Regions from separate parts of the Camelimonas abortus genome, predicted to be linked through region 1. Evidence: riboswitches for the same ligand, from Rfam matches in the RefSeq annotation. Region 1 holds a riboswitch; the other holds the start of a gene.
The links. Region 1 has a riboswitch for S-adenosylmethionine ahead of metA (homoserine O-acetyltransferase MetA). Riboswitches for the same ligand answer to the same signal wherever they lie in the genome.

Region 1 (3,391 bases):
TACGCCGGCGTGTTCCTGCTCGGCGTCGCCGGCCTGCTGCGCCGCCGGCGGGTGACGGTGGGGCTGCTGGCGTTCCTCGTCGGCAGCCTGCTGGCGCTGGACGCTTTCGTTCCTGACGCCAGCCTGCGTGACCAGACCATGCTGCGCCTGCCGCTGCTGTTCGTGGCCGGGGCGGCGTTCCACCGGCTGGGCGGGGCCATCCGCCTGTCGCTGCCGCTGGCGGTGCTGCTGGCCGCGCTCACCGTCCTGGCGCACGGCTCCTTCGCCTACAACGCGCTGCTCTACCTGACCACCGCCTATGGCGTGATGTGGCTGGCGCTGGTTCCGGTCCGTTCCTGGCTGCCGGAGCCGCGCGACGACATATCCTACGGCGTCTATCTCTACGGCTGGCCGCTGCAGCAGACGCTGCGGGCGCTGCTGCCGGACCTGGGGCCAGTGGCGCTGCTGGTTCCTTCCGTCGCGGCGTCCGTGCTGGCCGGCTGGATCTCCTGGCGGGTGGTGGAGCGGCCGGCGCTGGCGCTGAAGCGCCGGCTCATGGGCGGCGCGGACGCGCGCTGACTGCTGCGGGCGCCAGCAGGCCGGGCGCAAAAAAGGCCAGGCGAACGCCTGGCCTTTCGCCGGTCCGGCGGCGGCGCCGGTCAGGCGCCGGGTTTGCCGATCTCGTTCACGTCGAACGGCGTGGTCTGGTACATCTCGTTGATCCAGTTGCCGAACAGCAGGTGGGCGTGGCTGCGCCAGCGGTTGCGCGGCGTCTGGCTGGGGTCGTCGTCCGGGAAGTAGTCGTGCGGGATCTGGATCGGGAGGCCGGCTTCCAGATCGCGGAAGTACTCCTCGGCCAGCGAGGTCGAGTCGTATTCGATGTGATTGAACATGTGCAGCGACCGGTGCTTCGGGTCGTGCAGCAGGCACAGGCCGGCGTCGGGATTCTCCGCCAGCACGCTGATGCCCGAGGCGGCCGGAATGTCGGCGCGCCGCACCTCGGTCCAGCGCGACACCGGCACCGAGAAATCGTCCGAGAAGCCGCGCAGGAACGGCGAGCCCGGACACAGGTTGTTGTGCCGGTAGACGCCGAACGCCTTCTGCTTCAGCTCGTATTTCGGCATGCCGTGGAAGTGGTGCACGGCCGCCTGCGCGCCCCAGCAGATGTTGAAGCAGCGGTGCACGTTGGTCTGCGTCCAGTCGAAGATGCGGCGCAGCTCGTCCCAGTAGTTCACCTCGTGGAAGGGCAGGCGCTCCACCGGCGCGCCGGTGATGATGAAGCCGTCGAACTTCTCCCCGCGGATCTCCTCCCACGTGCGGTAGAAGGCGATCATGTGCTCGGGCGGGGTGTTGCGCGGCGTGTGGCTTGAGATGCGCACCAGCGTCATCTCCACCTGCAGCGGCGTGGCGCCGATCAGCCGGGCGATCTGCGTCTCCGTGCGGATCTTGTTGGGCATCAGGTTCAGGAAGCCGATGCGCAGCGGACGGATGTCCTGCCGGATCGCGTCGGTCTCGCGCATCACCATCACGCCTTCGGCCTCGAGGGTGCTGAACGCGGGCAGGTCGTCAGGCAGTTTGATCGGCATGGGACGCAACCATCATGTTCCTCGCCGGTCGGGTGACCGGAGTGCGGGCAGGTCGCCTCTTCGTCAGGGGAACAGGTTGCGGTGGCTGGTTTCCGTATAGTTGCCGGCTGGCCACATCCTCCCCGTGGGCGGGGAGCGCCACCTTGCCCGGAAGAGGCAGGTTGGCGTTGGGACTGATCCCAACTCCTGATGTTGCGCCCTGTGTATTCCGGAAATGGCCCGCGCACAAGGGGAGAGACCGCGCGGCCGGCGCCGGACCGGCGGGCGCGTTCAGCCGGTGACGGGCTCTTCGCCGGCGCGGATGCGTTTCACCGCGGCGCAGAAGGCGCGCACGTCCGGCCCCTGCAGCAGCGGCAGCAGGCGCTGCACCTGTTCCTTCGGCAGGTCCCACCAGGCGCTTTCCAGCAGCGCCTCAATGTCGCGGTCGCTGAAGCGGTAGCGGATGATCCGCGCCGGATTGCCACCGACGATGGCGTAGGGCGGCACGTCCTTCGTCACCACCGCCCGCGCCGCCACCACCGCGCCATGGCCGATGGCGACGCCCGAGAGAATGATGCAGCCGGAGCCCAGCCACACGTCATGGCCGATGCTCACCCCGCCGGCGGTGGCGTGATAGTCGCTCTCCGCGCCGGGCCACACGTCAGGAAAGGCCGGGAAGGGAAAGGTGGACACCCAGTCGGTGCGGTGGTTGCCGCCGAGCAGGATCTCCACCTTGTCGGCGATGGAGCAGTAGCGGCCGATGCTGAGCGGCGCGCCGGATTCGGCGAAGCGCACCTTGGGCCGGCCGTAGCTGTAGGCGCCGATCTCGAAGCCGCGCTTCTTCGCCAGCTTCTTCAGGTGGACGCGTGTCTCGTTGTGCGGATTCAGCAGCCGTCCGATCAGCCCCATTGCGCTCCATCCCCCCCCCCCCCCCCCCGCGGACCGCGCCGGCCGCCGCGCGGCCGCGGGCGCCGTCCCGAAACAGACCGGGCGTCGCAGGTCGCGACGCCCGGCATGATTATGCCAAAGCAGGCCGGGCGAAAACCCCGGCCGCCGTCACCGCGGCCCCGCCTGCGCCTCCGCCTGAACCTGGAGCTGGCGGAACAGCGCCTGCGGATCGCCGGCCAGCGCCGGCCCGACGATCTCGCCGACCGGGTCGCCGGCGGGGTTCTTCGAGGTCAGGGTGACGCTGAGCGAGCCGCTGCGGCGGATGAAGTCGCCGAGGGCGCGGGAGAGCTCGAGCGCGCCTTCGCTGGCGCCCAGCACCGAGGGCAGAAGCAGCTGCGCCAGCGTCGCCCAGCCGGCGCGCACCGCGCCCGGCTCGCCGTTCTGCTCCTTCGCCTGCAGCGCCGCGAACCGGCCGCCAAGGCCGCCGTCGGTGACGTTCAGGGTGAGTTTCTTCAGCCGCGCCGCCATCAGCGCCGCCTGGGCGCGGTCGGCGTCGGCGCTGAACAGCTCGCTGCTGACGTCGCCGAGCAGGCCGCCGAGACGCGCGCCGCCCATGTCGGCGACGCTGAACGACACGTCGCCGATGCGCAGGGTTTTCGTCGCCGCCTCCCAGGAGCCTTCAACCCGCGCAGAGAAGTCGACGCGGTCGTAGCCCATGGCCCGCAGCCTGCGCACGGCGTCGTTCAGGGCGTCCGCGTCGTCGCCGCCGTCCGGGGCCTCCGGCGGCAGGTCGACGACGAGGCTGTCGAGGCGGGCGTCGATGCGGGTGGGCACGCCGTTGACCGGATCCTGATAGGAGCCGTCATAGGCTTTCAGCGTGAACTTCACCCGGCCGGACGGCCTGTCGCCGGGAATGTCCACGGCGAGGCCGCCGAGGCTGAAGCGGCCGGAGAAGGCGA
Region 2 (3,391 bases), 1.6 Mb from region 1:
GGCGAAGAACCGGGACGGAGACACCTCCCGGCCCCAGAATGACAAGGCGACCAACAAGGCGACCGGCGACGGCGGCGCGAAGACCGCCGGCGCCGGACGGCGCGACGCCACGAAGGCGGCCCGCCGTGCGACGAAGGGCGCCGCCGCGGACGCAGCGCCTGCCCTGGATGGCGGCTCCGCCGACGCCGCGCCGTCCCCGGCGAAAGGGCGGAAGTCTGCGGCGGCGAAGCCTTCCGGCGCGAAGCCTGCGGACAGCGGCGCGGACAGGAGCAGGAGCGCGGACAGGAATGAAGCCGGAGCGGCCGCGGCGCCCCCTGTCGCCGGGAGTGGGACGGACGGGAGCGGCCCCGGCGAGGGAACGCCCGCGTCCGCCGCGACGCCCGTCGCCGACGGCGCCGCGCCGACGCCGGTTGTAACCCGCGACCAGCGCGCCGGCGCGCCCTGCCGCCCCGCCGAACCGAAGGCTGACTGGTCGCCCGGACGCAAGGACCGCGAAGCGGCCGGCGCGGCGGCGGTCGGCCCGGGCGGCGGCGCGCTGCGCGCCGCGCTGCTGGGCGCGGCCGGCGGCGTGCTGGCGGCGCTGGCGGTGACGGCGCTGTTCTATCCCGCCCCCCAGGGGAGCGACGACCGCGACGGCAAGGTGGCGACGGCGCTGGAGGAACTGGAGAAGCAGCGGGCGGAGGCCGCCAGCCGCGCCGCCGAACCGGACCGGATCGCCGCCCTTTCGGCGCGTATTGACGCGCTGGAGCAGAAACTGGCCGCCGCCCCGCAACCGGCGGAGGGCGACGACCGGCTGAAAGCCATCGAGCAGAAGCTGGCCGAGCTGGCGAAGCAGCGCGGCGCGCCGGCCGGCCAGCAGGCGGACAGCCGCAGCAACAGCGAGAGCATCGCCGCGATCAACCGCAAGCTGGAGGCGCTGGAGCAGCGGGTTGCGAGCCTGGCGCCGCGCAGCGCGGGCGCTTCCGCGCCAGCGGCGACGTCAGCTCCGGCCGCGTCTCGCGCGCCAGCGCCGGTCCCGCCGCGCCCGCAGCCCTACCCGCGGCCAGGCTACGGTCCGGAGGACGACGGCGTCGCCATGCTGCCGCCGGCGGCGGTTCCGGAGCCGCCGGGCGCCGCGCCCGCCGTTCCGGTGCGCGGCTGGGTGCTGCATAACGTCACTGGCGGCGTCGCCGTGCTGGAGGGGCGCGGCTCCGGCCTCGTCGAGGCGCGGCGGGGGCAGTACGTGCGCGGTCTGGGCCGCATCCTCGGCATCAGCCGTCGCGGCGACCTCTGGGTGGTGACGACGGAAAGCGGGGTGATCACCGCTCCGGTTTACTGACGCGCGGCTGGCGCGACGGGCCGCCGCGCGGCGCCCGGGCGACCTGCGACCGGAACGCCGCGCGACCCTGACTTGACGTCGCCCGGGCGCAGGCGTAAGTCACGGGCGCATCGTGGTGATTTGGCCGGCCGGCTTGCAGCCACGTTAAATAATTCGCTAAAGGGCCGAGGACGCTTTTCAGGACGACCCGGCCCGCCTGGCCGGGTTTTTTCATGTCCGCCCGGGTCGCGGCGTGGGGCGGCGTGCTCCCACCCTGGCTCCGACGGAGCGATGCCGGCGCACGCCGGATCACCGGTTTCCGCCCGCCGGAGACCATGCTGTCGGGAGACGATCGTGACGACAAGCAAGCGCCCCCTTCATCCGGAAACCCGCCTCGTGCACGCGGGATCGCTGCGGTCCCAGTACGGCGAGACGTCGGAAGCCCTGTTCCTCACCCAGGGGCACGTTTACCAGACCGCCGAAGAGTGCGAGGCGCGCTTCAGGGGGGAGAGCGAGGGCTACCTGTACGCGCGCTTCTCCAACCCCACCATCGAGATGTTCGAGCGGCGCATGGCCGCGCTGGAGGGGGCGGAGGCCGCCCGCGCCACCGCCTCCGGCATGGCCGCCGTCACCGCCGCCATCCTCGCCCAGGTGAGGGCCGGCGACCATGTGGTGGCGGCGAAGGCGCTGTTCGGCTCCTCGCGCTGGCTGACCGACGAGCTGTTGCCCCGCTTCGGCGTGGAGACCACGCTGGTGGACGGCGAGGACCTCGACCAGTGGCGCGCCGCCGTGCGGCCCAACACCAGAACCGCCCTCATCGAGAGCCCGGCCAATCCCACGCTTGGCATCGTCGACATCGCCGCCGTGGCCGACATCGTCCATTCGGTGGGCGGCACGCTGGTCGTCGACAACGTGTTCGCGACGCCGCTGTGGCAGAGCCCGCTGGAGCTGGGCGCAGACTGCGTCGTCTACTCCACCACCAAACACATTGACGGTCAGGGGCGCTGTCTTGGCGGCGTGATCCTGGGGTCGGAGGCCTTCATCCAGGCGCATGTTTTCAACTTCCTGCGCCAGACTGGCCCGGCCATGTCGCCGTTCAACGCCTGGGTGATGCTGAAAGGGCTGGAGACGCTGGCGGTGCGCGTGCGCCAGCAGACCGCCAACGCCGCGGCCGTGGCCGACGCGCTCGCCAGCCACCCCATGGTGACGCGCCTGATCTATCCGGGCCGCCCGGACCATCCGCAGGCGGAGCTGATCCGGCGGCAGATGCGCGGCGGCTCCAACCTGATCGCGCTGGAGGTGAAGGGCGGCAAGGCGGGCGCGTTCCGCTTCATGAACGCCCTGCAGGTGGTGAAGATCTCCAACAATCTCGGCGACGCCAAGAGCCTGATCACCCATCCGGCCACCACCACCCACCAGCGCTTCGACGACGCCGCGCGCGCCGCCATGGGCGTGACCGACGGGCTGCTGCGCCTCTCGGTGGGGCTTGAGCACCACGAAGACCTCATCGCCGACCTGCACGCGGCGCTGGACCAGATCTGAGGCCGCGAGGCGACGGGACGGAACGGCGCGCCTTCCGCTTCCGGACGGCGCGGCTTCTTTCAGCCCGGGCCGCATGCTAACAACGCCACGGGCGTCGCCGGCGCCGGCGGCCACATGTGCGCCGCGCGCCGGCGGCATTGGCGGGGAGGCGTCAGGACCGTCCGGCGCGCGCCCCCGTTTTTCCGGCAACGCGCATCCTGCGGCGAAGGCGAGAGGCCTTTTCCGCAGCCTGCGTCAGGGACGCGCCGGCCCCGCCCGGCGGGCGGGGGCGCGCCCCGGCAACCAGCGAGCGGCAGGCATGCAGACCTTCTTCGTGCAGATCAAATGCAAACTCGGCCAGACATACAACGTGGCCAGCGCCCTGGCTGACCGCGAGATCGCCTCCGAGATCTATTCCATCGCCGGCGACTTCGACATTATCGCCAAGTTCCACGTGGACCGCGACGTCGACATCGGCCATTTCGTCGCCGAGCAGGTGCAGCCCATTCCGGGCATCGCCGACACGCGCACGCTGATCACCTTCAAGGCGTTCTGAGCCCCCCGCTCCCGCTG

Region 2: linked by a shared signal. The riboswitch ahead of ACFFJB_RS13190 (O-succinylhomoserine sulfhydrylase) and the one ahead of metA (homoserine O-acetyltransferase MetA) in region 1 are both predicted to bind S-adenosylmethionine.

What each region holds. Positions count from the first base shown of each region.
Region 1 covers NZ_JBHLWR010000006.1:908,578-911,968, forward strand. Annotated here, with positions in the region: gene ACFFJB_RS06400 (acyltransferase family protein) at 1-558, shown strand, start outside; gene metA (homoserine O-acetyltransferase MetA) at 639-1,565, opposite strand; SAM-I-IV-variant riboswitch at 1,652-1,763, opposite strand; gene ACFFJB_RS06410 (CatB-related O-acetyltransferase) at 1,836-2,453, opposite strand; gene ACFFJB_RS06415 (aq_1923 C-terminal domain) at 2,601-3,391, opposite strand, start outside.
Region 2 covers NZ_JBHLWR010000006.1:2,514,695-2,518,085, reverse strand. Annotated here, with positions in the region: gene ACFFJB_RS13195 (hypothetical protein) at 1-1,318, shown strand, start outside; SAM riboswitch at 1,421-1,498, shown strand; gene ACFFJB_RS13190 (O-succinylhomoserine sulfhydrylase) at 1,652-2,839, shown strand; gene ACFFJB_RS13185 (Lrp/AsnC ligand binding domain-containing protein) at 3,138-3,374, shown strand.